Regions from separate parts of the Lonsdalea populi genome, predicted to be linked through region 2. Evidence: predicted binding sites of a transcription regulator. Region 2 holds the regulator's gene; the other holds the start of a gene.
The links. Region 2 encodes PurR, which represses purine synthesis genes. Its sites were predicted from a motif close to CANGCAAACGTTTGCNTG; they were not measured.

Region 1 (4,988 bases), 1.9 Mb from region 2:
GCCGCATCGTTTCAAATTTCAGCTTGTTCCAGATTGTTAAAGAGCAATATCTTAAACACGACTCGTTAAAGTCATCTTTAAGATATTCAGGTGATAATGCCTTTCACTCATTATCGGTATGGCGTCCCCAAGGGGATTCGAACCCCTGTTACCGCCGTGAAAGGGCGGTGTCCTAGGCCTCTAGACGATGGGGACACGAAATCCGACTCAACCCTCAGGCTCAATCGTTCCGCATCAGCATGAGTCAGAGACTCATCATCAACAGGTGCGCTTTTGCTCTTGCTTCTTCATCAGACAATCTGTGTGAGCACTTCACTAGCACTTCACTTCGGTAAGGAGGTGATCCAACCGCAGGTTCCCCTACGGTTACCTTGTTACGACTTCACCCCAGTCATGAATCACAAAGTGGTAAGCGCCCTCCCGAAGGTTAAGCTACCTACTTCTTTTGCAACCCACTCCCATGGTGTGACGGGCGGTGTGTACAAGGCCCGGGAACGTATTCACCGTAGCATTCTGATCTACGATTACTAGCGATTCCGACTTCATGGAGTCGAGTTGCAGACTCCAATCCGGACTACGACGCACTTTATGAGGTCCGCTTACTCTCGCAAGTTCGCTTCTCTTTGTATGCGCCATTGTAGCACGTGTGTAGCCCTACTCGTAAGGGCCATGATGACTTGACGTCATCCCCACCTTCCTCCGGTTTATCACCGGCAGTCTCCTTTGAGTTCCCACCATTACGTGCTGGCAACAAAGGATAAGGGTTGCGCTCGTTGCGGGACTTAACCCAACATTTCACAACACGAGCTGACGACAGCCATGCAGCACCTGTCTCAGAGCTCCCGAAGGCACCAAGGCATCTCTGCCAAGTTCTCTGGATGTCAAGAGTAGGTAAGGTTCTTCGCGTTGCATCGAATTAAACCACATGCTCCACCGCTTGTGCGGGCCCCCGTCAATTCATTTGAGTTTTAACCTTGCGGCCGTACTCCCCAGGCGGTCGACTTAACGCGTTAGCTCCGGAAGCCACAGTTCAAGACCGCAACCTCCAAGTCGACATCGTTTACAGCGTGGACTACCAGGGTATCTAATCCTGTTTGCTCCCCACGCTTTCGCACCTGAGCGTCAGTCTTTGTCCAGGGGGCCGCCTTCGCCACCGGTATTCCTCCAGATCTCTACGCATTTCACCGCTACACCTGGAATTCTACCCCCCTCTACAAGACTCTAGCCTGCCAGTTTCAAATGCAGTTCCCAAGTTAAGCTCGGGGATTTCACATCTGACTTAACAAACCGCCTGCGTGCGCTTTACGCCCAGTCATTCCGATTAACGCTTGCACCCTCCGTATTACCGCGGCTGCTGGCACGGAGTTAGCCGGTGCTTCTTCTGCGGGTAACGTCAATCAGCGAACGTATTAAGTTCACTGCCTTCCTCCCCGCTGAAAGTACTTTACAACCCGAAGGCCTTCTTCATACACGCGGCATGGCTGCATCAGGGTTTCCCCCATTGTGCAATATTCCCCACTGCTGCCTCCCGTAGGAGTCTGGACCGTGTCTCAGTTCCAGTGTGGCTGGTCATCCTCTCAGACCAGCTAGAGATCGTCGCCTAGGTGGGCTCTTACCCCGCCTACTAGCTAATCCCATCTGGGTTCATCCGATGGTGTGAGGCCCTGAGGTCCCCCACTTTGGTCTTGCGACGTTATGCGGTATTAGCTACCGTTTCCAGTAGTTATCCCCCTCCATCGGGCAGATCCCCAGACATTACTCACCCGTCCGCCGCTCGCCGGCAAGGGAGCAAGCTCCCTTCCGCTGCCGCTCGACTTGCATGTGTTAGGCCTGCCGCCAGCGTTCAATCTGAGCCATGATCAAACTCTTCAATTAAAAGCTTGATTTGCTAACTTAATAGCGATGCTCAAAGAATTTTACTGTTGATTCGTAATGAATTAACTGTTGTTCACTCTTCAAGACTTTTTCGTATCTTTTGCGATAGTGTCTTGTGAGTGCCCACACAGATTGTCTGATTATATTGTTAAAGAGCGTTTCGTTTCCGCCTAAGCGGCTAACGTGAGGCCGCGTATATTACGCTTACCTCGTTCAGAGTCAACGACTTTCTTCGTCTTTCTCCGACTGTCACCGCGCCGCGTTGTCCGCTTCGCCGTGTCAGTGGGAGCGCATTATAGGGATTTCCTTTCAGCCTGCAACCGATATTTATCACAAATTTTATCGTTTGCTGCATTCCACAGCAAAAGGTCGACTTATACCCTTTTTTGCACAGAATTATCCACAGATATGTCAAACCCTGAAATTTGACAAGCATCACGCAAACGTTTTCGCTACAATTTCCCCCTTGAAAACCGGACCCCGGTTGCGGGGGCATTAGCTGAATATTCATCTCAAGGCCCTGACTTAAGCTTTTAATCAGCCATATTCACACAACGCTCTCTGAATACGAACCTAGCCAAGGGATCACATCACCATGCAACAACATCGTCCTCTCCGCCGTGCTTTGCTCAGCGTGTCTGACAAATCCGGTATTGTTGAATTCGCTCAAGCGCTGTCCGAACGCGGCGTGGAGCTACTCTCTACGGGCGGCACCGCGCGGCTGCTGGCCGACGCCGGACTGCCCGTGACGGAAGTGTCGGATTACACTGAATTTCCGGAGATGATGGACGGACGAGTCAAAACGCTTCACCCCAAAGTTCACGGTGGGATTCTTGGCCGCCGGGGTCAAGACGACGCCGTCATGGCGCAACACAATATCCAGCCTATTGATATGGTTGTTGTTAACCTTTACCCGTTCGCCCAAACGGTCGCAAAAGAGAACTGCACGCTGGCCGACGCCGTTGAAAACATCGATATCGGCGGACCCACCATGGTGCGCTCCGCCGCTAAGAACCATAACGATGTCGCCATTGTGGTAAAAAGCAGCGACTATGCCTCTATTATTAACGAGCTGGATTCGCACGAAGGCTCGCTGACCTACGAAACCCGTTTCGATCTCGCCATCAAAGCGTTTGAACATACGGCCGCGTACGACAGCATGATCGCCAACTACTTCGGCACCCAGGTTCCTGCCTACCACGGGGACACTTCTCGCCCCGCTGGCCACTTCCCCCGCACGCTTAACCTAAACTTTATTAAAAAGCAGGATATGCGCTATGGCGAGAACGGCCACCAGCAGGCCGCTTTCTATATAGAAGAAGAGGTGAGGGAAGCTTCAGTCGCTACCGCAACCCAATTGCAAGGCAAAGCGCTGTCATACAACAACATCGCCGATACCGACGCAGCGCTGGAGTGCGTGAAAGAGTTCGCCGAACCTGCCTGCGTCATTTTGAAACATGCTAATCCCTGCGGCGTGGCTATCGGCGACTCGATTCTCGACGCCTATGAACGCGCCTACAAAACCGACCCGACATCAGCCTTCGGCGGCATCATCGCATTTAACCGCGAGTTAGACGAAGCCACGGCGCAGGCCATCGTTAGCCGTCAGTTCGTCGAAGTGATTATCGCACCGTCGGTCAGCGACTCTGCGCTGCGGGTTACCGCCGCCAAACAGAACGTCCGGGTGCTCACCTGCGGACAATGGCAGCAACATATTCCCAGCCTTGACTTCAAGCGCGTCAACGGCGGTTTGCTGGTACAGGATCGCGACCTCGGTATGGTCGAAGCTTCACAGCTGCGGGTGGTCACGGAACGTCAGCCCACCGAAGCGGAGCTACGCGATGCGCTGTTCTGCTGGAAGGTGGCGAAATTCGTCAAATCCAACGCCATCGTCTATGCCCGCGACAATATGACCATCGGTATCGGCGCAGGACAGATGAGCCGCGTTTATTCCGCCAAGATCGCCGGCATCAAAGCCGAGGATGAAGGATTGGTGGTCGAAGGCTCCGTCATGGCGTCCGATGCCTTCTTCCCGTTCCGTGACGGCATTGATGCCGCTGCTGCCGTAGGCATTACCTGTGTCATTCAGCCGGGCGGCTCCATTCGCGACGACGAAGTGATCGCCGCCGCCAATGAACACAGCATTGCTATGCTATTTACCGACATGCGTCATTTCCGCCATTAATCCGGAGCGAGACTCACCATGAATATTTTAATTATCGGCAACGGCGGGCGCGAACATGCGCTGGCCTGGAAAGCAGCGCAATCTCCCCTGGCGGATAAAGTGTTCGTCGCGCCCGGCAATGCGGGCACCGCGTTGGAACCGCCGCTGGAGAATGTCGACATCGCCGCAACAGATATTCCGGCGCTGCTCGACTTTGCGAAGAAAAACGACATTGGTCTGACTATCGTCGGGCCGGAAGCACCGTTGGTCATCGGCATCGTCGATGCTTTCCGTGCAGCGCAACTCCCCATCTTCGGCCCAACTCAGGCCGCAGCGCAGCTTGAAGGCTCTAAAGCGTTCACTAAAGACTTCCTGGCGCGTCATCATATTCCCACAGCGGAATACCAGAACTTTACCGACATCGAACCGGCTATCGCCTATATCCGCGAGAAAGGCGCTCCTATCGTCATTAAGGCCGATGGGCTGGCCGCAGGAAAAGGCGTCATCGTCGCCATGACGTTGGAAGAAGCCGAAAATGCCGTGACGGATATGTTGGCAGGCAACGCATTTGGTGATGCCGGTCACCGCGTCGTCGTCGAAGAGTTTTTGGATGGCGAAGAAGCCAGCTTTATCGTCATGGTCGACGGCAAGCACGTGCTGCCGATGGCCACCAGCCAGGATCATAAGCGCGTGGGTGACGGCGACTCCGGCCCCAATACCGGCGGCATGGGCGCTTATTCTCCGGCCCCAGTGGTGACCGACGAGATTCACCAGCGCGTGATGGACCAGATTATTTGGCCAACCGTGCGCGGCATGGCGGCGGAAGGGAACGTCTACACCGGCTTTCTTTATGCGGGACTGATGATCTCCGCCGACGGTCAACCCAAGGTCATCGAATTCAACTGCCGCTTCGGCGATCCGGAAACGCAGCCGATTATGCTGCGTATGC
Region 2 (4,988 bases):
ACACAAGACAAGAAAAAATTCCGCAACAAACCGCTGAAGACCAAAACCACCGCTGACGCCGATAACGACAAAAAACCAAACGCAGCGTAAAACAAACGCCGACCGGGACCTATTCCTCTTTAAATAAAGACGTTTCTTCCCATCACCCCATTTAAAAGGACGCCAAGAAAATCTCTCGGGACCCATTCACGCTAGCGCTAACCAAGAAAGCGCCGAAACGGGGCCACCCTGTTCGGGTGAAAGAAGAAAAGACGACCGCTGAACGTATCAGCCGCAAAAGAAAAGATGATGTCGTCGAAACCGGCGGCCTGGTGCTGAGCACGGCGCATAACAACGATCCCAACGTGCTAGAGTCGCCGTCCTCAACAAGCTGATGAACCAAATCGGCAAACCCTACCACTGGGGCGACTCATCGCCGTACACCGGTTTCGATGGCAGCGGGCTGGTCTATGCGCCTACAAAGATATTGTGAAGATCACCATTCCCCGCACCGCCAATGAAATGTTTCAATTGCGCGATGCCGCGCCTATCAAAAAAAACGAGCTGGAAAGCGACGACCTGGTCTTCTTCCGCATCAATCATCGCGGTACGACAGACCACGTGGGCGTTTATGTTGGAAACGGAAAATTCATCCAGTCTCTTCGCGACGGTTCAGATATCCAAATCAGCAAGCTTAGCGAAGACTATTGGCAGGAACACTATATCGGCGCGCGTCGGGTCGTCATGCCGCATACGGTGAGATAATCCGCAGCAGTTATTAAAATCCAAGCCGAGAAGAAATAGAAAAAGGGGCCGAAGTCCCTTTTTTGCAATCTGCCCACAAGAAAGATTTCCGGGAGCACAAATACCGGCAGTATGGCTTATGCGCCAAATACCGCAGTAAAACTGAAGGCAATAATAACGGCCAATGCCGCTACCGTCGTCAACAGGGACATTTTCAAATTGGTATCCATCACTCTCTCCTTAATTTTTCAGCACAACATTCAAGGTGGCAATGCCGGTTCAGTATAGGGGAATTGGTATCTATCAACACCCTAATGATGAATATAATGTTATGGAAAAGTGACCTTTCTGTTCCATCTCACCAGTAACGTCCGTTTATCGTTGCAAGAGTAGAATTAACGCTTTCACTTTTCGACCGGATCGGACAAAATCGCCGGTTTACTGCTGTACGAACTCCGTTGGTCGAGCATCATTTCCTAATCTTCAGGTATATCCGTCGACACCCCACCTTCTGAATGGCTCGTATCTTCAGAAAGAGAAGGATTCGCGCAGGCAAACGATTAACAAGTTACTTACTGCTGCAGGAAGTAGATTTAGGAGTCATTTAGATGGCAACGATTAAAGATGTGGCAAAGCGTGCTGGCGTTTCGACCACAACCGTATCCCACGTCATTAATAAGACCAGATTCGTCGCCGAAGAAACCAAAGCCGCCGTTCGCGCCGCCATTGACGAACTACATTATTCTCCGAGCGCGGTCGCGCGCAGCCTGAAAGTCAATAACACCAAGTCTATCGGCCTGCTGGCGACCTCGAGTGAGGCGCCCTATTTCGCCGAAATCATCGAGTCCGTCGAAAACAGCTGCTATGTTAAAGGCTATACGCTGATTCTCTGCAATTCCCATAACGATCTGGACAAACAGCGAGCCTATCTCGCCATGCTGGCGCAGAAGCGCGTGGACGGGTTGCTGGTCATGTGTGCGGAATACCCGCCTGAACTTCTGACGATGCTCGAAGGCTATCGCCACATCCCTATGGTGGTGATGGACTGGGGCCAGGCACACAGTGACTTTACCGATACTGTTATCGATAACGCTTTTGAAGGCGGATACCTCGCCGCGCAATACCTTATTGAACGCGGCCACCGGGATATCGGGGCCATCCCGGGATTGCAGGAGCGCAATACCGGCAGCGGGCGTTATCTTGGTTTCAAAAAAGCGCTCGAAGAAGCGGACATTGATATCCGTGAAGAGTGGATCGTACAGGGCGACTTCGAACCGGAATCAGGCTACAAAGCCATGCATCAGATATTGGCGCAAAAAAAACGCCCAACCGCCGTGTTCTGCGGCGGCGATATTATGGCGATGGGCGCCCTTTGCGCTGCGGATGAACTTGGGTTGCGCGTGCCGCAGGACATCTCCATCATCGGCTACGATAACGTCCGTCATTCACGCTATTTCACCCCGGCGCTGACCACCATTCATCAGCCGAAAGAACGGTTGGGGCAATCCGCGTTCGCCATGCTGTTAGACCGAATTACCAGTAAGCGTGAAACGTCCCAGGTGATTGAGGTACATCCTCGATTAATTGAGCGTCGATCCGTGTCTGACGGCCCATTCCGCGATTATCGCCGTTAGTGATTACATCTCTTTCGATTGAAATAATTACCCCCGCCTTTTCCCCTGCTTCAGCCATTTAAAACTTGTACCCTGGTTGAAGCAGTCATAAACTTGTCCCTGTCTTCTAAGACAATAACCTACGAACAAGACATACAGAGCAGTTTGCTATCCTGTCGATATAACACATTGCCTATTCTGGCTTTTGTGGCACGGATAGATGCCTTTCGTACCGGCTTTTCTCTTAATTTCCCCCCAGTCCCTTTTTCGGGGGATAGACGATGGATCACGTCCACCGACACCTTCTGCAGGTAATTTTGTCTACGCTGTTTCTTGCGGTGTTCGCTAACAGCAAGATAGGGAGAGGTTATGAGTTCATCTTGTGTGGAGGAACTGGACATCCATAACACGTCCTGGTTCCAGATTGTGAAAGAAATGTTGTCTTCGGCGGATATCGCCATCAATGGCGCTCGTCCGTTCGATATCCAGGTCAAAAATCCTGACCTCTATAAACGCGTGTTGCGAGAAGGCTCTCTCGGTCTCGGAGAGAGTTACATGGACGGCTGGTGGGAATGTGAAAGGCTCGATATTTTCTTCCACCGCGTACTCCGGGCCGGGCTTGATAATAAGCTCCCCAAACATGTTAGTGATATCGCCCGCGTTCTCATCGCCCGCCTCACCAACCTACAGTCCAAAAAACGAGCCTGGATCGTCGGAAAAGAACATTACGATCTTGGCAATGACCTTTTCTCACTCATGCTTGACCCCCACATGCAGTACTCCTGCGGTTATTGGAAGGAAGCCGAGACGCTGGAGCAGGCGCAGGAAAACAAGCTGCGCATGATCTGTGAAAAACTGCAGTTGCAGCGCGGTATGACGCTCCTGGATATCGGCTGTGGCTGGGGGGGATTATCCGAATATGCCGCCCGGCACTACGGTGTTTCCGTGACTGGGGTCACCATCTCGCGTGAACAGCAGCGACTGGCGCAGGAACGATGTCGGGATCTGGACGTTACCATCCTGCTTGAAGATTATCGTGATTTAGACCGCCAGTTTGACCGCATCGTCTCCGTTGGCATGTTCGAACACGTCGGCCCCAAAAATTACGACACCTATTTCCGCGTGGTGCGCAAAAATCTGAAACCCAAGGGGCTCTTCCTGCTGCACACGATAGGCGCGAACAAAACCGACCTGTCCGTTGACCCGTGGATTGACCGCTATATATTCCCCAACGGCTGCCTGCCATCCGTCCAGCATGTCGCGCGCGCCAGCGAGGCTTACATGGTGATGGAAGACTGGCACAACTTCGGCGCCGACTATGACCGCACGTTGATGGCTTGGCATGAGCGATTCCAGCAGCATTGGCCGGAGCTGGCCTCCGCCTACTCCGCTCGTTTCCAGCGCATGTTCAGCTACTACCTGAATGCCTGTGCCGGGGCTTTCCGGGCGCGGAATATCCAGTTATGGCAGGTGCTATTCAGCACAAATGGCGTGGAAGGCGGGATTCGCGCGCCACGTTAAGAGACCAGGTTGGCGGGGTCTATTCATTCCGCCAACCTGTCATCTCGGTCAGGCCTGAGAAGGCGTAGGAACCACGGACAGAGAAAGGTTCTGATTCGCCAGAATGCGTTCTACCGTATCGACAATCGCCTGAGTCTGCGGATCGATTTCGATGTTGATATGATCGCCCAGTCGTTTTTTGCCCAGCGTCGTGCGTTGCAATGTCTCAGGGATCAAATGCACGCAGAAGCGGCTTTTCGTCACTTCACCTACCGTCAGGCTGATGCCGTCAATGCCGACAAATCCCTTGTGCAGAATATACTTCATCAGCGTTTCGTCGGTCGGTCGGAACCAAATCTGATAATTATTTTCCGAGATAAGAATCTTCACAATTTCCGCCGTACACATAATGTGGCCGGACATCACATGCCCCCCCACGTCATCGCCAAATTTGGCGGCGCGCTCGACGTTCACCCAAGAACCTACCTGCAAATCGGCCAGATTGGTTAAACGCAACGTCTCTTTCATGATGTCGAAGCTGACAAGATCGCCGTCGATTTTCGTGACGGTCAGACAGCAGCCGTTATTGGCGATGGACGCGCCGATCTGCAACCCGGGCAGCAGCGCTTGCGGCAATTGGAGGACATGAGTGCGGAAGTTGCTTTTTTCATCAATAGACACCACCGGCGCGGTGCCCTGAACGATACCGGTAAACATTAATTCTGCCTCTTTACAAATCCAATTCGATGAGAGAATGTCGCTGGCTTCCTACCAGCGGCAAAAGCGCTAACGTCAGTTTGCACGATATAGTGTGATATGGGTAGTTTGACTGACAGTTTTACCTGCTAAGGCTAGCGGGTATATATAGACAAGTGATTGGTAGAATGTTGTTAGAACATTACAATACCCCACTTTTTCCAAAGAAACAGGATGATAGCGTCATCTCGGATGACAAACTGTCGTTCTACAAAAGGTGTTCGCGTGCAAAAGTACCTATCGGAAGCGCGTCAGCTGTTAACGCTAGCGTTTCCCGTCATCATTGCGCAGGTGTCTCAAACGTCCATGGGGGTCGTGGATACCATCATGGCAGGTTCATACAGCGCTACCGACATGGCGGCGGTGGCTGTCGGCACCTCGATCTGGTTGCCGGTG

Region 1: a site for PurR is predicted at 2,312-2,329, ahead of purH (bifunctional phosphoribosylaminoimidazolecarboxamide formyltransferase/IMP cyclohydrolase). Genes of this name have one in related genera too.

Annotation. Positions count from the first base shown of each region.
Region 1 covers NZ_CP065534.1:3,588,264-3,593,251, forward strand. The annotation lists tRNA gene I6N93_RS15895 (tRNA-Glu) at 120-195, opposite strand; rRNA gene I6N93_RS15900 (16S ribosomal RNA) at 333-1,875, opposite strand; gene purH (bifunctional phosphoribosylaminoimidazolecarboxamide formyltransferase/IMP cyclohydrolase) at 2,471-4,060, shown strand; gene purD (phosphoribosylamine--glycine ligase) at 4,079-4,988, shown strand, end outside.
Region 2 covers NZ_CP065534.1:1,639,116-1,644,103, reverse strand. The annotation lists partial or broken gene I6N93_RS07135 (C40 family peptidase) at 165-744, shown strand; gene cydH (cytochrome bd-I oxidase subunit CydH) at 861-953, opposite strand; gene purR (HTH-type transcriptional repressor PurR) at 1,332-2,357, shown strand; gene cfa (cyclopropane fatty acyl phospholipid synthase) at 2,706-3,857, shown strand; gene I6N93_RS07115 (riboflavin synthase subunit alpha) at 3,906-4,553, opposite strand; gene I6N93_RS07110 (MATE family efflux transporter) at 4,818-4,988, shown strand, end outside.